Regions from separate parts of the Pseudoalteromonas sp. Z1A6 genome, predicted to be linked through region 2. Evidence: predicted binding sites of a transcription regulator. Region 2 holds the regulator's gene; each other region holds the start of a gene.
The links. Region 2 encodes LexA, which represses DNA repair genes until DNA is damaged. Its sites were predicted from a motif close to TACTGTATNNNNATACAGTA; they were not measured.
Positions count from the first base shown of each region.

Region 1: ruvC (crossover junction endodeoxyribonuclease RuvC) is a predicted target of LexA. The motif match lies at 3,733-3,752, and genes of this name have one in related genera.
Region 3: dinB (DNA polymerase IV) is a predicted target of LexA. The motif match lies at 1,182-1,201, and genes of this name have one in related genera.
Region 4: uvrD (DNA helicase II) is a predicted target of LexA. The motif match lies at 2,269-2,288, and genes of this name have one in related genera.

Region 1 is NZ_WTKW01000093.1:620-6,133, forward strand. Features, by position in the region: gene GQR46_RS07995 (arylesterase) at 1-465, opposite strand, end outside; gene GQR46_RS08000 (ABC transporter ATP-binding protein) at 466-1,179, shown strand; gene GQR46_RS08005 (FtsX-like permease family protein) at 1,169-3,670, shown strand; gene ruvC (crossover junction endodeoxyribonuclease RuvC) at 3,801-4,325, shown strand; gene ruvA (Holliday junction branch migration protein RuvA) at 4,328-4,945, shown strand; gene ruvB (Holliday junction branch migration DNA helicase RuvB) at 4,953-5,514, shown strand, end outside.
Region 2 is NZ_WTKW01000202.1:2,057-7,570, forward strand. Features, by position in the region: gene GQR46_RS13020 (cytochrome c oxidase subunit 3) at 1-95, opposite strand, end outside; gene GQR46_RS13025 (cytochrome c oxidase assembly protein) at 131-661, opposite strand; gene ctaD (cytochrome c oxidase subunit I) at 661-2,253, opposite strand; gene coxB (cytochrome c oxidase subunit II) at 2,253-3,395, opposite strand; gene lexA (transcriptional repressor LexA) at 3,879-4,496, opposite strand; gene GQR46_RS13045 (PaaI family thioesterase) at 4,664-5,104, shown strand; gene GQR46_RS13050 (hypothetical protein) at 5,105-5,485, opposite strand.
Region 3 is NZ_WTKW01000015.1:10,633-16,146, forward strand. Features, by position in the region: gene GQR46_RS01860 (aldo/keto reductase) at 1-90, opposite strand, end outside; gene GQR46_RS01865 (thioesterase family protein) at 100-534, opposite strand; gene dinB (DNA polymerase IV) at 1,214-2,266, shown strand; gene GQR46_RS01875 (leucyl aminopeptidase family protein) at 2,396-3,916, shown strand; gene GQR46_RS01880 (methyl-accepting chemotaxis protein) at 3,989-5,514, opposite strand, start outside.
Region 4 is NZ_WTKW01000154.1:3,360-8,873, forward strand. Features, by position in the region: gene GQR46_RS11070 (GNAT family N-acetyltransferase) at 1-61, opposite strand, end outside; gene uvrD (DNA helicase II) at 39-2,204, opposite strand; gene GQR46_RS11080 (hypothetical protein) at 2,508-2,732, shown strand; gene GQR46_RS11085 (YacL family protein) at 2,849-3,217, shown strand; gene GQR46_RS11090 (dUTP diphosphatase) at 3,323-3,946, shown strand; gene yrfG (GMP/IMP nucleotidase) at 3,962-4,609, opposite strand; gene nudE (ADP compounds hydrolase NudE) at 4,671-5,243, shown strand; gene cysQ (3'(2'),5'-bisphosphate nucleotidase CysQ) at 5,236-5,514, shown strand, end outside.

The sequences.
Region 1 (5,514 bases), on a different contig from region 2:
GCTAACGTCTGTAAAAGTGTCTGTAAACATTTTGCTATAACGCGGACCGTAATTAGGGGGAATGTAAATCTCCATTAAGGCGGTCATCGCATTAGCTGCTTGGCTTTTTTGAATAAGAGACGTTAAGTTAGCTTGCATTTTTTTAACTGGAAAACCACGTAAACCGTCGTTAGCACCTAGCTCAATAAGTACATGAGTGGGTTCGTATTGCTCAAGCAATGCATCTAAACGACGTAGGGCGCCTCCAGATGTTTCGCCACTAATACTGGCGTTGATAAGTTCTATGTCGGTTTGTTCGTCATCGTATTTATCTTGTAACAATTTTACCCAGCCTTCTTCTTGTTGAAGTCCGTAGGCTGCACTTAAACTGTCACCGAGTATTAAAATCGTGTTGTTGGCTGCTGCACTCAGCGGTTTGATAACTAAAAATAAAATGAATACTAAACGTAGGATTGAATGAGTCATATGTCAGCGCTTTCTCAATTAAATATAATACAAGTTAATGGTTTGTCTAAAGTAGTCTCTACCTTTGAAGGTGAGCTGCCCATCCTCAGCGACATCAGCTTTAATGTCAAGCATGGCGAGTCTGTTGCTATTGTTGGCACGTCGGGCTCTGGTAAATCTACGTTACTCAGTTTATTAGCAGGGCTGGACACTGCAAGCAGCGGCGAAATATTTTTAGATGGCGAGCCATTACACAATTTAGATGAAGAAGAACGTGCTGCACTGCGCGCGGCTAAAATTGGATTTGTGTTTCAATCGTTTATGTTAGTACAGAGCTTAACTGCACTTGAAAACGTTATGCTGCCAGCAGAGCTTGCTGGCGAAAGTGATGCGAAAGAGCAAGCAATCGCCTTGCTTGAAAAAGTAGGCTTGAGCCATCGAATTGATCATTACCCGTCGCAGCTATCTGGCGGTGAGCAACAACGTGTTGCTATAGCGCGTGCTTTTATTGGTACACCTAAAATACTGTTTGCTGATGAGCCTTCGGCTAACTTAGACAGCAAAAACGGTAAAATGATTGAATCCTTATTATTTGATTTAAATACTCAACATGGCACTACGCTTATTTTAGTTACTCACGATGAAGGGCTTGCACAAAAATGTGAGCATATTATTCAAATAGAAGCGGGTTTACTGGTAAAAAGCGAAGTAGAGGACGTTGCCGATGTGGGTTAAGTTAGCGCTTAAGTTATTTTCGCGAGAATTTCGCCGTGGTGAGTTAACCGTTATAAGCGCGGCTATCGCACTTGCTGTTTTAACCGTACTTACACTGTCGATGGTTACTGAGCGAATAGGGCAAAGTATTGCACAAAAAAGCAGTGCTTTTATTGCTGCAGATCGCGTTCTAGCCAGTGATCATGTGCTCGACACTGCTTTTATTACTAAAGCACAGAGCCAAAATTTAAAAACGGCGCAAATGGTGTACTTCGACACTATGTTGTTTGCCGATGATGAAATGCAGTTTAGCTCAGTAAAAGCGGCATCTAATGCGTACCCGTTAAAAGGGCAGTTAAAAGTTAAAGATACCTTAACAGGTGAAACTAAGGTTGCTAATAGCGGTCCAGCGCCTGGTAATGTGTGGCTAAGTGAGTCAGTATTTTACAGTTTAAACATTGATATAGGTGCGCAAGTAGAACTTGGCGCTGCATTATTTAATGTTTCAAAAGTTATTGTAGAAGAGCCCGATGCGCCATTTAATGTATTTTCAAGCAGCCGTCGTGTGCTTATTAATATTGACGATGTGGCAAAAACCGAAGTTGTGCAACCGGGTAGTCGTGTTTATTACCGCCAACTTTATGCCGGTAGTGAGGCTGACATAAATAGCTTTTACGAGTGGCTCAAACCACAAATGAAAGAAAACCAACAATGGTACGGCGTTAAAGACCGTCAATCACCTATTTCAAATAGTTTAAACCGCGCAGAGAGCTTTTTATTGCTCGCTGGCTTATTGGGTATTATTTTAGCCGCAGTGGCTATAGCCGTTTCAGCAAAACGTTATTGTGAACGCCAATACGACCCAGTAGCAATGATGAAAACATTGGGCGGTAGTCGCTCAATGATCCGCAAAATATACATGCTTCATTTATTGCTTGTGTGTGCAATGGCGGTAAGTATTGGGCTATTAATTGGTTATGGCTTGCAAGAAATAGCAACAAGTTACTTATCAAAAAGTATGGGTACAGAGCTACCTTTGGGTGGCTTTAAACCTTGGCTGGTGGCTATTAGCACTGGCGTAATTTGTGCTGTTATGTTTTCTATTAAACCGTTATTTGATTTATTTGATATTCCACCGCTTAGAGTGCTGCGCCGTAACTTAGGCGACAAGTTAGCAGTAAGTCGTGTGCATTTAGGTATGAGTGCGCTAACTGTGTTTTTATTAATGTGGTTATTTAGTAACAACATAAAAATAACGCTTATTTTGTTTGCCTCAACACTTGCGCTAATTGGTGTGTTGTTTTTAGTATCTAAATTAATATTTGGTGGCGGCCGAAAGCTTGGCTTAAAACCGGGTAATAGTTGGTCGCTTGCAATTGCATCTATTCAAAAGCGTGCAAATGTGAACGCGGTACAGTTAATTAGTTTTTCGTTAGCGATTAAATTACTGCTGTTTTTAGTGGTACTTAAAAACGACATGATATCTGATTGGCAGTCGCAACTACCAAACGATGCGCCTAATGCATTTTTAGTTAATATTACGCAAAATGAGCTTGAGCCAATTAATGAGTATTTAGCAAAAAAAGATATTCAGGTATCAGAGTTTTATCCCACTATTCGTGGACGCGTAAATGCGGTAAACGGCGAGTTGGTAGCACGTTCTGTATCGCTGCAAGACAACGAGAAAAAAGACGAAGAAGCACGTGCAGGTATTGGCCGCGAGCTAAACCTTACATGGCTTAAAGATGTGCCTGACCAAAATGAAGTAACACAAGGCACGTGGTTTGGTGAAAATGCGATGGCTGAAGCCTCAGTAGAGGAGTCGATGCTTGAGCGTTTAGATGTTGAGATAGGCGACACGCTTACATTTTTAATTGGTTCGCAGTCGTTCGACGCTAAAATCACCAGTGTGCGCAAAGTTAATTGGGCCACGCTTAAACCTAACTTTTTTATTATTTTAAGCCCAGATGTACTTGCAGATTTTCCGGCAACGTATATTTCGTCGGTACGTATAAACCCAGATCAAAAGCGTGATTTTAGCCAGTTATTGCATACTTACCCTACTATTACAGCGATTGATATTGATAACTTTGTTAAGCAAATACAAACAACTATTTCGCAAGTATCACTCGCCATTGGCTTTGTACTTGCAATTGTTGTGCTGTGTGGCGCGCTTGTACTTATATCGCAAGTGCAAGCTAGTTTAGGTGAGCGTATGCAAGAAATTGTCATACTGCGAACACTTGGCGCTAAAAGCCGATTAATTAAAAACGCGACCTTGTACGAGTTTTTATTACTCGGCGGTTTAGCTGGCTTAGTTGCCGCATTTTTTAGTGATATAGCGCTTTTAATTGTGCAGCAACAAATGTTTGATTTAGCAGGTAAGTTACATCCGCATATATGGATTATTGGTCCGGTAGCTGGCGGCGTATTTGTGGCTGGTTTAGGCTATTTAATGATTGCCCGAACACTTAAACAAAATACCCAAGGATTAGTGCGTGCCCTAGGGTAAGCTTAAACTAACATGCTCCTTCAAATGCCCACCTAACACGTGGGCATTTTTGTTGTTCTTTGTACTGGTAATTTATACAGTGCTCTGGCATTATTAGCGTAATTTAAAAATAATAACAATGGAGTGCTGTTTGGCCATTATTTTAGGGATCGATCCTGGTTCACGTTTGACCGGATATGGCGTTGTTGCCCACCAAGGCTCTAAATTTACATACTTAGGCAGTGGTTGTATTAAGTTAGCCGATCATCCTTTCCCGGTTAGGCTTAAAATGATCTATCAAGGCATTACACAGCTTATTGAGCAGTTTTCGCCAGAAACCTTTGCCATTGAAAAAGTATTTATGGCGCATAACCCCGATTCAGCTTTAAAGCTTGGCCAAGCTAGAGGCGCTGCTATTGTAGGTGCTGCAATGGCCGACCTGCCCGTATTTGAATATTCAGCTAGGCAAATTAAGCAAGCAGTAGTAGGCAACGGTGGTGCAGATAAAACACAAGTGCAACACATGGTAAAGAATATTTTAAAACTACCCGGTACGCCACAGGCCGATGCAGCTGATGCACTCGCTATTGCGATTTGCCACGCCCACTCAGAACAAAATTTAATTAAACTAGCGGGTAGCGCAAGCAAAACCGTTAGAGGACGTTTAAGGAAATAACTATGATAGGCCGCTTAAATGGTATTTTAGTCGAAAAACAGCCACCAGAAATCTTACTCGAAGTAAGTGGTGTAGGTTACGAAGTACAAATGCCAATGACCTGTTTTTACGATTTACCAAAAATTGGTGAAAACGCGATTGTTTATACGCACTTTGTAGTGCGCGAAGATGCTCAGTTATTATTTGGTTTTAATAATAAAGTTGAGCGTGCCTTATTTAGAGAGCTATTAAAAGCAAATGGCGTTGGTCCAAAACTTGGCTTAGCTATTTTATCGGGTATGTCGGCAAAGCAATTTGTAAGCTGTGTAAATAACGAAGACTCAACATCGCTAGTTAAATTACCGGGTGTAGGTAAAAAAACAGCCGAGCGTTTAGTACTCGAAATGAAAGACAGATTAAAAGATTGGGGTAATGATTTATTTACGCCATTTAGCGACAGCGCAGTAATAGAGCCAATGAGCGATGCGACAATAGCTAATAACGCAGCCGATGATGCCGTATCGGCACTGCTTGCATTAGGTTATAAATTGCCACAAGCGCAAAAAGCAGTAAAATCGATAAGCAAACCCGATATGTCTACTGAGGTTCTTATTAGAGAATCTTTAAAATCAATGTTGTGAGTAACCCATGATTGAAGCGGATCGCTTAATTGATGCGACTGAAAAAACAAATGAAGACTCTATAGATCGTGCAATAAGGCCTAAACTTTTAGCCGATTACAGAGGCCAGCCTCATGTTAAGCAGCAAATGGAAATTTTTATTGAAGCTGCCCGAACCCGTGGTGAAGCGCTCGATCATTTATTAATATTTGGCCCTCCAGGGCTTGGTAAAACCACGCTTGCAAACATTGTGGCCAACGAATTACACGTAAGCATTAAAACAACATCAGGCCCAGTACTTGAAAAAGCGGGCGATTTAGCCGCACTACTTACTAATTTAGAAGAAGGCGACGTACTGTTTATTGATGAAATACACAGACTAAGCCCGCAAGTTGAAGAAATACTCTACCCAGCGATGGAAGACTACCAGCTTGATATAATGATTGGTGAAGGCCCAGCTGCGCGTTCTATTAAATTAGATTTACCTGCATTTACGCTTATTGGTGCAACCACCCGAGCAGGATCGCTTACATCGCCACTACGTGACCGTTTTGGTATTGTGCAGCGATTAGAGTTTTATTCTGTAGAAG
Region 2 (5,514 bases):
CCTGCCCCTACTGCAATAAAAAACAATGCAACAGCACCTACAATAGGCCATGGGCTTTGCTCAGGTACGTAATAATGCTCATATTCTTGATTCATTTTATTTACTCCTAGTTTCACACTAGTTTAAAAAGCTAGTTGTTACTTGCCACCAGCTGTTCACTAATATCAAATACGGTATAAGATAAAGTTAATTCTTCAATATCGCTCGGCAGTGCGGTATCAACATAAAAAAGTAATTTAAATTCAAGTTCTTCCCCTGCTTTTAGAGGTTGCTGATCAAAGCAAAAACAGGCTATTTTGTGTAAATACTTTGCCGCTTTACCTGGCGAGACTGATGGTACAGCCTGCATTACTTTATCTAGGTTGCTGTTATTTTTAGCACTAAACATTACTTCACGCATTGCACCGGGTTTTACCACTACACTGTATTCTTTTGATTTAACTTCAAACGGTGCACCACTTTGTGCGTGAGTAGTAAAGCTAACGCCGACTTCTCGGTTTTGTACTATTTGTGTACTTTGCTCTGCTTGCTCAAGCGAAGGTTTTCCATTAAGCCCTGTTACATCACAAAACACGTCATACAAAGGTACTAAAGCAAAGGCAAAGGCAAACATGCCTATGCAAATAAGTACCAAACGTTTGAGTAGCGGTGCGTGTGTCATTACTTAATTACCGGCGGCGTAGAAAAAGTATGATATGGCGCTGGAGAGTCAACTTCCCACTCAAGCCCTTCTGCCCCTTCCCATACTTTTGCAGGCACTTTATCACCGCCACGCGCGCATTTAATTACCACAGCTACAAACAACAATTGCGATAAACCAAAGGCAAATCCACCAATACTTATGATTGCGTTAAAGTCGGCAAATTGAAGTGCATAATCGGGAATTCGACGCGGCATACCGGCAAGCCCTACAAAATGCATAGGAAAAAACAGTACGTTCACACTCACCAGCGATAGCCAAAAATGCCATTTAGCTAGCGTGATATTAAACATGTTGCCTGTCCATTTGGGTAGCCAATAATAAGCACCTGCCATTATCGAAAACACAGCCCCTGTTACTAATACATAATGAAAATGCGCCACTACAAAATAAGTATCGTGGTACTGAAAGTCAGCAGGTGTAATTGCCAGCATCAAACCCGAAAAGCCACCTAAGGTAAACAGCACAATAAACGCAATACTAAAAAGCATTGGCACTTCAAAAGTTATTGAGCCTTTCCACATTGTGGCAACCCAATTAAATACTTTTACTCCTGTAGGTACCGATATAAGCATGGTCGCGTACATAAAAAACAACTCGCCAGCGACCGGCATCCCAGTGGTAAACATATGATGAGCCCATACAATAAAGCTCAATAGTGCTATGGAGGATGTGGCGTATACCATTGAGGCATAGCCAAAAAGTTTTTTACGAGAAAAGGTAGGTACTATTGTAGATATAATGCCAAAGGCAGGAAGAATCATTATGTATACTTCGGGATGACCAAAAAACCAAAAAATGTGTTGGAACATCACCGGGTCGCCACCGCCTGCGGCATCAAAAAAGCTGGTCGCAAAATACTTATCGGTAAGTACCATAGTGACAGCTCCTGCAAGCACTGGCATTACCGCTATTAATAAAAAGGCAGTAATTAACCACGTCCATACAAATAAGGGCAACTTCATCCATGTCATGCCTGGGGCACGTAAGTTCACTATGGTTACAATCACATTGATTGCGCCCATTATTGAACTAATCCCCATAATATGTACGGCAAATACAAACAATGCAGTATTATCATTACTGTATGTTGTAGACAGTGGTGCATAAAAAGTCCAACCAAATGCAGGACCCCCACCAGGCATAAATAACGATGCCAATAGGATTAAAAACGCAAACGGTAAAATCCAAAAGCTCCAGTTATTCATTCTTGGCAATGCCATATCTGGCGCGCCAATCATGAGTGGTATCATCCAGTTAGCAAGGCCTGTAAAGGCCGGCATAACCGCACCAAACACCATAATTAAACCATGCACTGTGGTCATTTGATTAAAAAAGTGAGGATCGACCAACTGTAAACCTGGTTGAAATAATTCAGCTCTGATCACCATGGCCATTCCACCACCAATTAAGAACATGGTCAGCGAAAAAATTAAATATAAACTACCTATATCTTTATGATTAGTTGTGTAAAGCCAGCGTTTAAAACCTTTAGCTGGGTGATGAGCATGATGAGCTTCATTGGCGTTAGATTGTTCTACTATGCTACTCATTAGTTCGCCTCCACTTTGGCATCAAGTGCTGCCTGTATTTGACTCGGTTGAATAACATCACCCGTATCATTACCCCACGCATTACGTTTATAAGTAATAACCGCTGCTAATTGCTTTATAGATAACTGTTTGGCAAATGCTTGCATTGCCGTACCGGGTCGCCCATGGATAACTACATCAATGTGATCTTTTATATCGCCAAGCACTATAGGGCTGCCTTTAAGTGCAGGAAATACACCCGGTAACCCCATGCCAGTAGGCTGATGACATGCAGCACAATTGGCCATATATACTTGTTCGCCTAAAGTCATTAATTCTTCTTTTGGGAGGGTTTTATCAAGTAATGCGGCATCTGCTAATGCTGCTTTTTGTTTAGCTTGCTTTGCATCTGCAAGCCACGTTTTAAAATCAGCCTCAGATTTAGCGACCACCACAACGGGCATAAAGCCATGATCTTTACCACACAACTCAGCACATTGGCCTCGGTAAGTACCTTCTTCGTTTATGTTCGTCCATGTTTCGTTTATAAAGCCGGGATTCGCATCTTTTTTAACTGCAAAATCAGGTACCCACCAAGAGTGAATAACATCGTCAGAAGTCATTAAAAATCGTACTTTTTGATTTATTGGCAGTACGAGAGGTTTATCAACCTCAAGTAAGTAGTTAGGATTTTTATCTGCAAGATTCGCTATTTCATCTTGCGGGGTAGATAAAATAGAGTAGAACTCTACATCTTCACCCATATATTCATAATGCCATTTCCATTGCGAGCCTGTAATTTTAATAGTGAGATCAGCTTTGCTGGCATCTTCCATTGCAATTAGGGTTTTAGTGGCTGGTACTGCCATAGCAATTAAAATAACAAACGGGATTGCAGTCCAAAGTATTTCTACTTTAGTGCTTTCGTGAAATTGGGCAGGTACAGCCCCTTTAGATTTACGGTGATGAATAAGTGCCCAAAACATAATTGCGAACACTATCACCCCAATCACACAACATATTATAAATATGGTCATGTGCAGCTGATATACATTATTGCTTATATCGGTTACGCCTTTGCGCATATTGTATTGGCTGTTAGCCAAAACTGGGTGCGAAAAAACACATAATATAAGCCACAAGGTAGAGGTCAGTTTACCCATGTGACGGCTCCTTTGATGCTATTGCGAATGCAAAGCGAAGAGGCATACGGCTTAAACGCCAATTCGTTATTTTTATTTTTTTAGTCAATCTCATTTAATATTGATTGGTTTTGCTGCGCCAACAACGGGTTTGTGTATATTGTGTGTTCTCAAAACTAAAAAGCTGTGAGTTATTATTAGCTCAGCACATTAATAATTAGCTAAAAAATGAACAACAAGCAAGTTTTAGTATAAAAAACAATCAGGTGATATTGAGTAATTAATAAAAAATCAGTAACCAACTAGGTAACAGGAAGTTCAAAAGATGAGCAAAACAAAGGGGTTTAACGCATTCGGAGGGGGAAAATATAAGTGCAAAAAAGTTTACAGCTTAAATTGTCAGTGAGCTATTTATGCCCTATTTTTAGTGCGAATTTAAAACAGAAAATGCGTACTAATTAGTACGCATTTATAAAACTGCTTGTTTAAAAGCTATTTTTAAAGTCACATCCAATCAGCGTTTCTTATAACGCCAACGGCTAAGCCTTCAATATTAAAAGACTCATTCTCAAGATCTACTTCAATAGATTCAAAATCGTCGTTTTCAGCATGAAGTAATACTTTACGACCCGCTTTCTCAAGACGTTTTACAGTTACGTCTTCGTCTAGGCGGGCAACAACAACTTGCCCGTTTTCAGCGGTTTGAGTACGATGTACAGCAAGTAAATCACCATCCATAATACCAATATCTTTCATGCTCATACCGTTAACGCGTAGTAAAAAATCTGCAGCCGGTTTAAACATTAATGGATCGATTTTGCAGTGACTTTCAACGTGCTCTTGCGCCAAAATAGGTGAACCAGCAGCAACACGCCCTATAAGCGGTAAACCTAATTGTTCTGGCTCTTCTTCTTCAATTAACTGAATACCACGGCTTGCACCTGGTTTCATTTTAATTGCGCCTTTTTTAGCAAGTGCTTTTAAATGTTCTTCAGCAGCATTGGCACTTTTAAAACCTAATGTTTGCGCTATTTCAGCACGTGTAGGAGGCATACCAGTGTCTTTAATAAAAACTTTAATTAGTTCGAGTATTTGAGCTTGGCGGTTCGTTAATGGTCGCATACAACTGGTTTTCCATACAGTACATTTAACTGTGAGTATATACAGTTAAATAAAAATCGCAAATTTAAATTAAGCCTTAAAATAGCCAAAGTAATTTCACTTGTGTACATTTTAGGGATATAACTAACGCTAGGTTTATAAATGATTAAAAAAGCAAAGGAGTCATTATGAGTATTTGGTACCAGCCCATCACTTTAGAGCTGTGCAAGCAGTTAGAACAAGGCATTGATGGCCAAGGAACATTAATGAAAACCATGGGAATAGAAGTCACTGAAATTGGTGATGATTACTTAGTAGCCACTATGCCGGCAATTCCTGAGCATCATAACCCAATGGGAATGGTTCACGGCGGTGCTAACGTTGTACTTGCCGAAACAGTTGCCAGCTATGCAGCTAACTTTGTTGTCGATTTTACAAAATTTTACTGCGTGGGGCAGGAAATTAGCGCAAGTCATTTAAAAGCATCTCGCAACGGCACTTTAACAGCAACGGCAAGAGCGTTTCATATTGGCAAACGTAGTTCAGTGTGGGAAATAAAAATTACAAATAGCCGCAATGAGCTGTGCTGCGTATCAAAAATGACCGCAGCAGTCGTAGAGCGAAGATAGTTACTTTTCGATTGGGTAAATTGTAATTTCCATACCCGCACCAATCGCAGATATACGTAGTAATGTATCTGCATCTAAGGCTTGATTAAAGCACTTAGGGGAAGTGCCTGATTCAAAACCAATATCAAACGTTCTACGTGAACAGCTTAACCATTGCTTTAGCGCGTTACGCGAACACGATTCAATAAGCTCACATATATGGTTTATTGCTTTGTCAGGCGTGTTTACTACACCTGTTGCTTCAATACGCGCTAATTGACGGTATTCGTCTTTGTCATAATGTAAAATCGTCGCGACTTTTTTCAAGTCTGCCACTAGCAAACTAATATCTTGCTTTGATTCAAGCTCAAGATCTACATTTAAAAATTGAATTTCCGACATCGTTTCGTATTTATCCTCTAATAATTTCA
Region 3 (5,514 bases), on a different contig from region 2:
GCTTTGAGTATTTTGTTTACCCCAAGTCATACTGCCTAAACATACTCTTGAAACGTTAATACCACTGCTGCCAAGTGGGCTGTATTGCATGAGAATTCCTTATTGCTCGTCTTGAGAGTAGCTAACTAACGCCGATAAAAGAGGCTCTGCAATGAGGGCTTTTTGGCCTGTTTCAAAATCAAACATAACCACTTTTGAAGTGCCTGTGGTTGTTATAGCGTTTTGTGCGTGACTAAATACGGTGTAATTCATAACAAACCGGTCTGTTTTTATATCAGAAATAGTAACACCGACTGTAAGCGTATCTGGGAATGTAACTGGGCGTTTATAACGAATGTTATTTTCGCTTATTACCGGGCCCACGCCATTAGGGCTTATTGTATCGAACAGATTTATTTTATTTAAGAAGTCGATTCGGGCTATTTCAAAGTAACGTAAATACACTACATTATTTACGTGTTGTAGTGCATCCATATCAGCCCACGCTACGGTGATGTCGGTATGGATAGGGTGCTGATCTTTAAACGTTTGCATTATTTATTGGCCCTTAATTTTAAAGTACTTAGATTATCAACATGGGGTTACGAGCTCAAGGTAATTAATGGCATGTTTTTTTATAAGATGATTGTACCTATTTAATTTTAGGTCTACAGTTAAATTACACAGACAAACACAAAAACACACAGAGGTAGAAATATGCAGAACATAATTAATTGGTCCTTAGCTTGTTTGGTTTTTATAGCTTCTTTTACCTGTTACGCAATGGGTAACGAATCAGGCGCTATTATTTTAATGTTAGCGGGGTTTTTTTTCGAGGTTATGTTTTGGTTGCGCGGTTATAAAGAGCAAGAAGGTAATAAGCGCTTTTTTTAATCGCTAACTAGGGCCTGTTGACCTTTCAGGATTAAAATTTGTTCAATCTAGGGGCTATTTAATCGCGGCGCGAGGTTTGTGACCTAGTGGGCTAAGTAAAAACCGAGCAACAAAGAATAAATTGCCCCTAGGCAGAACCCTTCGGGCAGCGTATGTTTGGCATTTGTGCTACGTTATCGCCTATTTATGGGGAATAACCACACTACATAGGCTCTGCCTTGCCTAAATACCAAACATACTGCTGCAAATTTAACCTCGAAAGATAAACAGGCCCTAGACTTGCTTATCACATTTGATTCTATAATAATGACTGTATAAATAACCAGTTATTGTTGTGGTGATGAAGAAGTTTATTCACATAGACATGGATTGCTTTTATGCAGCAGTAGAAATGCGAGATAATCCAAAACTTGCATGTGTACCGCTTGCTATTGGAGGCAATAGCCGACGAGGCGTGCTCTCAACCGCTAACTATATAGCGAGAGAATATGGCGTGCGATCGGCTATGTCGAACTATCATGCTAAACAATTATGCCCCGATTTAGTTATTGTTCCTGGGCGCATGGCTGTATACAAAGAAGCTTCAAATCAAATACGTGAAGTATTTAGCCGCTACACAGATTTAGTTGAACCTCTTTCTTTAGACGAAGCCTACCTAGATGTAACAGACAGCACCGCTTGTAAAGGCAGTGCCACACTTATTGCACAGCAAATAAGAGCCGATATTTACAATGCCACCGGGCTCACTGCATCAGCAGGCATTGCACCGATTAAATTTATTGCCAAAATAGCCAGCGACGAAAAAAAACCGAATGGTCAATTTGTCGTTTTGCCTCATGAGGTCGATGATTTTTTAGCGCAATTACCGCTGGGGAAAATTCCGGGGGTGGGTAAAGTAACGCTCGAAAAGCTAAATTTAAAAGGCTTATATACCGGCAAGGATGTACGTGAAAAAGGCGTTAACTGGATGCAGCAACATGTGGGTAATTTTGGTGTGTCGCTTTATCAAAAATGTGCAGGTGAATATGTTGGTAAAGTATCAACAGATCGCATCAGAAAGTCGCTGAGTGTTGAGCATACCTACGAATACAATAAAACAAGTTTGCAAGAGTGCTTAGATGAGCTGCCAAAATTGTTAGACGAATTAGTTTTAAGGCTTAATAAACAGCAATTACAAAACCGTATTAATAAGCTGAGTGTTAAAGTGAAGTTTGCAAATTTTGTAGTGACCTCAGCCGATCAGGCATACCACGAGCTAAACACAGAAATATTTATTCAACTCCTTACTAAGGCCTATCAACGAGGGCTACAACAACCTGTAAGATTACTTGGCATAGGCGTTGGCATTAAAAGCGAGCCAGAACAAAACTTCCAACTGAGTATTCTCGATTAAGCTGTAAAGCCTGTAACCCCAAGTTGCCATTTATTGGCAAGTTGTATAATTAGCTCATCGCACCTTGCTGGTCTTCAATATTTAAATCGACGATAATAGGGGCTTATGTTTTCTAACAGGACTTTATTTATGGCATACCCTCAAGCGGTTAGTGCAAGCCTTGAATGCACATCTCATGATGCGCTTATTATTATTAGTGATGACTTTTCTCTATTACCAAATAACACATTACGTGATGCTATTTTAGACCAGGCAAAAGTTGATTCTCGTATTGGTAAACAAGTTACTTTATTAGTGATTGAAAAAAAACGCGTTGTACTTGCGCCAACGGGTCCGTTAAATAGAGATTACGACGACGTGCGTCGTTATTTTGATGCTGCTAAATTAGCAATTAACGAAGCAAAAGCGTCGGGTAGTGTTAACCCTGCATTATTTTTACCAAATTTAAATGGCGATAGCCGTTATCAGCATGCTTTAGAAGTTGCTTATTTAGGCGCTTGCCAAGCCTTATGGCAGCCATTAGAAGCGCGTGAATATCACGGTGAAAGTATTGAACCTATTACTCAAATTGGTTTAGTTGGCGCAAGCGAGCAAACAATCAAAGCTGTTAATGCAATTGCTGCAGGCCAATATGCCGCGCGTGACTTGTGTGGCACTGAACCTGAGCGTATGGCTCCACCACGTTTTGCTGATTACTGCGTTGATTTATTTAAAGGCTCAAACATTGCGGTTGACGTAATTGATGATATTGCAGCTATTGATAAAAACTACCCAATGCTAAGCACTGTTGCTCGTGCATCGTATGCAGTTGAGCGCCATCACCCACGTGTTGTTAAGCTTGAATATGTACCAGAGGGCGAAATTACTCGTACACTTATGTTTGTAGGTAAGGGTCTTGTATACGATACAGGCGGTGCAGATTTAAAAGTAGGTGGTCATATGGCAGGCATGAGTCGCGATAAAGGTGGCGCAGCTTCTGTTGCGGGCTTTATGAAAGCCGTTGCGGATTATCAGCCTAAAGGCGTTAAAGTAGTATCGTACTTGGCTGTTGTTCGTAACTCTATTGGCTCGGATTGTTTTGTGCCAGATGAAATTATTACTAGCCGCGAAGGTATCCGTGTACGCATTGGTAATACCGATGCAGAAGGGCGCTTAGCAATGGGCGACCTGCTTAGCGAAATGAAAGATTTAGCTAAAGGCGAAATAAACCCAACGTTGTTTACTGTAGCTACATTAACGGGTCACGCGGCACGTGCAATGGGTCCTTACGGTGCGTATGTTGAAAACGGTCCAGCTCGTAGCGCTGGTGTTTCACGTCAAATAGCTGACCTTGGAGATTTGTGGGCCGATGGCGCAGAAGTATCGCGCTCTCGCCGTGAAGATTACGACTTTATTAAACCACGCACGCTAGCTGACGATGTACTCTCGAGCAATAACGCAGCATCTGCTGTTACTGCTCGTGGGCATCAGTTCCCTATGGCGTTTATGGCTATTGTTGGTGGGCTTGATAAGCACGGTAACGACTCTGCACAACCTTTGCCTTATGTGCATATGGACATTGCAGGAAGCGGTGTTGAAGGCGGTGATTGGCAGCATGGCAAGCCAACGGCTGCATCAGTAACGAGCTTGTTTGCACGTTACTGTTTGTAAGCTAAAAACTTACATGCAATAAAAAAGCCCTGTTAATTCAGAGCTTTTTGCATTTAATGAGAACGGTATCGATTAATCTAATTTAAAACGATTAACTACGCTTGAAAGCTCTTGGCTACTTTGTTTAAGATTATCACTGGCATCGGTAAGCTGTTTAGTATTATTTAATGATTGCTCAGTTGATTGAGATAGCTCATTAATACGCAAATTAACCTCGTCGGCAGCTTGAGTTTGCTGTTCTGTGGCACGTGCGATTTGGCTGTTCATTTCGGTAATAATTGAAACAAGTCGTTCTATTTCATTAAGTGAAGTATTGGCTGATGACGCCTGATCTACGGTAGAAACTGAAAGTGCTTGGCTTGATTTAACTGCTTCTACTGCTGCTTTTGCACCTTCTTGAAGTTTAGTGATCATGGTTTGAATTTCGTCGGTACTTTGGCCTGTACGACTGGCCAGTGTTCTTACTTCATCTGCAACAACAGCAAATCCTCGGCCATGCTCTCCTGCGCGAGCAGCCTCAATGGCAGCATTTAATGCCAGTAAGTTTGTTTGCTCCGAGATGCTTCTTATTACATCAAGTACAGAGCCTATATTATGGCTCTCGTTGGCTAAATCTTCTGTTACACGACTGACTGTTTCTATGTTGCTTGAGAGTGTTTCTATTGCTGTAATTGTTTGCGCAACCACATTTTTACCCGTTGATGCGTTTTGTGCTGCATCTTTAGCTGCTTGCTCTGCGGCTTCGGCGTTACGGCTTACATCATGTATTTGGTGAGTCATTTGCTCCATGGCAGCTGCAACTTGGGTTGAGCTATCGTTTTGAAGCTCAATAAACGAGTGGCTTGTTCTACTTGAATCATCAACTGTATGCGCATGTTCGCTTACATCGTTTGCACTTTGTGATACATGAACAAGAGACTCTCGCATTTTTAAAACAAATAAATTAAATGAGTGTGATAGTTCAGATATTTCATCGTTACCGGATTCATTTAATGTACGAGTTAAATCGCCTTCACCTTGTGAAATATCTTTCATCATATCGGCTGCTAAACGAGTAGGTATTAAAATGCTCTTGCCTATAAAGTAACTAAGTAAAATAACAGCAATAATCATAATTATTGCACTGACGACTATTAGATTACGTTGCTCGCTAAATGCTTCGTCAATTGAATCAAGATAAACACCTGAGCCAATAATCCATTGCCACTGATTAAAACCTTTAACGAATGCGATTTTTTCAACAGGTTTATCTTTACCTGGTTTTGGCCATTTATAAGGGATAAAACCCTCGCCATCTTTCTTCACTATATTTACCATATCAACAAATAATGTTTTGCCGTCAGGGTCTTTGTTATTGGTTAAGTCTTTTCCTTCAAGCGCAGGTTTTATAGGATGCATAACCATTGTTGGCTGGTAATTGTTAATCCAAAAGTAATTGGTTTTGTCGTAGCGCAGTGCTCTTATTGCATCAAGTGCTTGTGATTGAGCTTGTTGTTGAGTGAGAGTGTTATTTTGTTCAAGCGCATGATAATGCTCGATTATACTGTACGCAGTTTCTACTACATTTTGTGTTTTTATGTATTGCTCGTCTTTTAGCG
Region 4 (5,514 bases), on a different contig from region 2:
CGCCAGCTAGTTGTTGTTCTAACTCATTTAGGTGAGCTTTATACAGCTTGTAATCGTGCATAGGCCGTTACTAACCATTTACTGCCAAGGTCGTCAAAGTTAACTTGTACGCGAGATTGCGCGCCACTGCCTTCGTAATTAAGTACGGTACCAACACCAAACTTAGCATGCAAAACTCGTTGCCCTAAGTTAAAGCCACTGTCTTCAAATGCGGCATGGCTAACTGATGCGCTAAAACGCCCGGCGGCAGGCGGGCGAGAAACCTGTGTTTTAATACGAATTTCTTCAACGCAGTCCTCAGGTATTTCGCGTAAAAAGCGTGATGGGCTATGGTATTTTTCTTGCCCGTATAAACGGCGACTCTCAGCATGGCTAATGTATAACTTATCCATTGCTCGTGTCATGCCTACATAACAAAGGCGGCGCTCTTCTTCCAAACGACCAGACTCTTCGTTACTTTGCTGAGAAGGGAACATGCCTTCTTCTACGCCCACCATAAACACTAACGGAAACTCTAAGCCTTTAGCTGAGTGAAGTGTCATCATTTGAACGGCGTCTTCGTGCTCTTCTGCTTGTCCTTCACCTGACTCAAGTGACGTATGTGCTAAAAAGCCTTGTAAAGGCGAGCTGTATTCTTCGTCTTCAGGAAGTTCGTACTGGTCACATGCGCTAATTAGCTCTTCTAAGTTTTCTACGCGAGCACGGCCTTTTTCACCTTTTTCAGCTTGGTACATTGCCATCAAGCCTGAGGTTTGAATTGTGTACTTGGCTTGCTCATGCAAAGTTAGATCGCTAATTTTATCTTCTATTTGTTCGACTAGTTCTACAAACTTACTTACTGCACCAGAGGCACGACCAGATAAGTGCTGTTGTTCTACAATTGCTTTTGCGGCATACCAAAGCGGTAACGATTCTGCTCGTGCACAATCTCGTATATGGCTCAATGTTTTATCACCAATACCGCGTGCTGGCGTATTAATTACACGCTCAAACGCGGCATCGTCTTGACGATTACCTACTAGGCGTAAATACGAAAGCGCATCTTTAATTTCTTGTCGTTCGAAGAATCGCATACCACCATAAATACGGTATTTTAAGCCTTCTTGCAGCATGGCCTCCTCAAGTACACGAGATTGCGCGTTACTACGGTATAAAATTGCGGCATCTTGTAGGGCATTACCTGCATTTAACCAGCTTCGTAGTTTGCTACTTACAAAGCGTGCTTCGTCTAACTCATTAAATGCTGCATAAATAGAGATTGGCTCGCCGTCGTTACCGTCGGTCCACAAGCTTTTACCCATACGTTCTGAGTTATTTTGAATTAATGCGTTAGACGCTTTCAAAATAGTCGCTGTTGAGCGGTAGTTTTGTTCAAGACGAATGGTTTCTGCGCTAAAGTCAGTTAAAAAACGTTTAATGTTTTCGATTTTAGCACCACGCCAACCATAAATGCTTTGGTCATCGTCGCCTACAATCATAATGCTGTTAGTATCGCCAGCAAGTAATTTTAACCAAGCATATTGAATGGTATTTGTATCTTGGAACTCGTCTACGAGCATATGCGCAAAGCGTTGCTGATAATGACGCAGTAACGTAGGGTTATTTTTTAACACTTCGTAGCTGCGTAGTAATATTTCAGCAAAATCAACTAGGCCCGCTCTATCACAGGCCTCTTGATAGGCGGCATAAACACGCAGCATCATTTGCTCATTAATATCGTATGCTTGAATATCTTTAGGGCGAAGTGCTTCATCTTTTTTGGCGCTTATGTACCAGCCAAATTGCTTAGCGGGCCATTTTTTATCATCAATATTCATCGATTTTAATAAGCGCTTGATCATCCGAAGCTGATCGTCAGAGTCTAAAATTTGAAAGGCTTCTGGTAAATTAGCTTCACGGTGATGAGCACGTAAAATACGATGCGATAAACCATGGAAAGTACCAATCCACATACCACCTACAGGCGCTTTTAGTGTTTCTTCAACGCGGCCACGCATTTCTTTAGCGGCTTTATTAGTAAATGTAACTGCAAAAATACTGTAAGCGGAGGCTTGCTCAACTTGCATAAGCCACGCAATACGATGAACTAACACTCGTGTTTTACCAGACCCAGCACCTGCTAATACCAGCATGTTTTGTAGTGGGGCTGCAACGGCATCGCGTTGTTTGTCATTTAAGCCATCGAGTAATTGTGAAACGTCCATCGTTACGCCTTTTTAATCAATATTGTGGGCAGTATAACAGGTGTTTTTGTTAGGCTAAATAAAATACTGTTTTTATAAACAGCTATTTATAAAATAGTGTTCAAAACGAGTAACTTGCTAATTAATTAAGCGAATAAAAAAGTGTAAACGGATAACAATAATTGCTAATTTGACCTAATTTTAGCAAAATCTACCAACTCTCTAAATCTAGACTAATTTAACTATTTGATTTGTAAGCTTTAATAAATTGGCATAGAGTGTGTAGGTAAATAATTATAAAATCAAATAAATACAGAGGTTAGTATGGCAGATCAAGGTTCTGGCGGTAACGTAATTGCAGCATTATGTAATATATTTTTTCCTGGTTTAGGGCAGTTAGTGCAAGGGCGTATTTTAGCGGCTATATTTTTTGCACTCGCTATTATAATAAGTTACGCACTAATTTATGTGCTTGTAGGCTTTGTACTTGTGCCTATTATTTACTTATGGTCGATCATTGACGCAGCGCGTTATAGATCGCGAAGTTAACGGTTTTAAAGTTGAGTAAAATAGCGCCCATGTGGCGCTATTTTACTTTATATGTCCTGTGGTTTACGGGCGTTTACGTATATAATTACGCAATTAAAGATTTACAGGCAAACCCTATGGAATATCAATTTATTCGCGACCCTATTAGTGGGCTACGTATTAAAATAAGCAGTGAACACGCTATTATTGGTCGCTGGCTAAACGAAGAAATAGGCAAAGACAAAGTAGCCATGGTGCAAGCGCTTATTGCATCGGTAAGTTCAAGCTATGAGCCGCTAACGCTAAAAGGCCAAGAAATAGATTTAATATTAACGAAAGACGAAGCATTATTTGAAGCCCATGCACTTCATCAAGACAGCGAAGACCTAATAGCGTATCAAGATGACGATTTAGCGCTTGAAGAAAATGGTTTAAGTAGTGGTTGTGGCTTTGAAGATTTCATTGATTTAATTGATTCATGGCATGAGTTTACGACGTCACGATAAACATAACTAGCACACTAATAAAAATATACAGCAATGCACAATCAGCATTTTATCTGTATTATTACACCAACGAAAATTACGCCAACCAAAACGACAGGAATTGATATGTCTGCCAATTTAAACAAGCTAGTAGTGATGCTAGAAATGCAAAACGCCATGAATACTAAAGTACATGAGCAATGGTTTACTCAAGGGTTTGAATGGTACCGCGCTATTTGGGTTGAGTGTGCTGAAATGCTAGATCATCATGGTTGGAAATGGTGGAAAAAACAAACACCAGATACTGAACAAGTTATTTTAGAGTTGGTTGATATTTTTCATTTTGGTCTATCGCTTAGAATTGACGGCGAAACTAGCTACGAAGACTTAGCAAAGCAACTTGAAACTGAGCTTAGTAATGCTCAACAAGCTGATGACTTTAAACAAACACTAGAGATATTAGCGGCGTCTGCTGTTGCTGATAAAACGTTTAATGCAGGTGCTTTTGCCGGCTGTATGGCGCAAATAGGTATGGATATTGATGATTTATATCGCGGCTACGTAGGTAAAAATACGTTAAACTTTTTCCGCCAAGATCACGGTTACAAAGATGGTAGCTATATTAAAGAATGGAATGGGCAAGAAGATAACGAGCATTTAGTTGAAGTAGTTAAAAGCCTTGATACAGAACATGCAGATTTTGCAAAGTTAGTATATCAAGGGCTAGAAGCGCGTTACCCAAAAATTTAAGTCACGTAAGTTGAGTTAGATAATCTTACGATAGTCGGTAACACTTAGGTAATCGGCTATTTCGTTATGTGGTTGTTGGCTATCTGGGTTAGCAACTGCAAGTAAGTGCTCAATGCCGTATTCTCGTGCGGCATTCAAAACCGGCACACTGTCATCTACAAACAAAGTGCGCTGCTTATTAAACCCTAAGTCTTTTTGTACTTGGTGCCACAAACTTTGTTGCTCTTTACTTACTCCATATTCATGAGTAGACACTACGCCATCTAGGTAGTTATCAATCGCTGTATGCTCAAATTTAAGCATGACACTCTCAGGGTGGGCGTTGGTAAGTAAAATTAACTCTTTGCCTGCTTTTTTAAGCTCAGTTAAAAAATGAGGTACGTCTTCGCGCATTTTAATTAAATGCTGAGACTCTCGTTTAAGCTCCATTATAGGCAAGCTTAATTGCTGCTCCCAATAATCTAAACAATACCACTGTATTTGACCGCTCACAGCTTGATAGCGTTTTAAAATATCTGCTTTAGCTGCATCTAGGCTAATGCCCCTTGCTAATGCGTGTTGCGCAGGAATAACGTTAAGCCAAAAATGACTGTCGTAATGTAAATCGAGTAATGTTCCATCCATGTCGAGCAAAACGGTATCGATTTTTGACCAATTTAACATAGGAATTTCAACTTATAAGGTTTATTATTGAACTAACTGCCATGATAGCAAATTAACGCCAATGACACAGAAAAAGCACCCAACACCACCACAAATCCTCAGTAACAATGTTGTCGCTAAAAGCCGCCTGTTTACTGTGGAGTCTTTAGAGCTAAAGTTTTCTAATAACGAAGAGCGTCAGTATGAGCGAATTCGCGGCGGTGGCCGGGGAGCAGTGATGATTGTTCCGTTAAGTGCAGACAACGAATTACTACTTGTACGTGAATACTGTGCGGGCACAAACGATTACCAGTTAGGTTTTCCTAAAGGCTTAATCGATCCGGGCGAAACGCCAGAGCAAGCTGCTAACAGAGAGCTTAAAGAAGAAATTGGCTTTGGTGCTGAGTATTTTAAACCATTAAGAACAGTAACAATGGCGCCGAGTTACTTTAATGCCACTATGCATATTTTATTTGCTAAGCAATTATACCCACAAACCCTTATTGGCGACGAACCAGAGCCGCTTGTTGTTGTTAAGTGGCCATTAACTCAGTGGCAGTCATTATTAGACCAAGAAGATTTTACCGAAGCACGCAGTGTTGCAGCTTTGCTATTATTAGATAAGTATTTAGCGTCTGGAGCTGCCGATGAATAAATTAATCGAACCGTGTATTGAATTAGCTGAGCGTGCTGGCGATGCAATTATGGCCATTTATAAAAAAGGCGATATTGGCCAACAAGAGAAATCAGATAATACGCCTGTTACCAAAGCTGACTTAGCAGCAAATGACGTACTGGTTGCTGGATTAAAAGTCTTAGCGCCCGATATCCCAATTATGTCGGAAGAAACACCTATACCTGCACTTGCCGACAGACAGGACTGGCAGCGTTATTGGTTACTCGATCCGATGGATGGTACAGGCGAA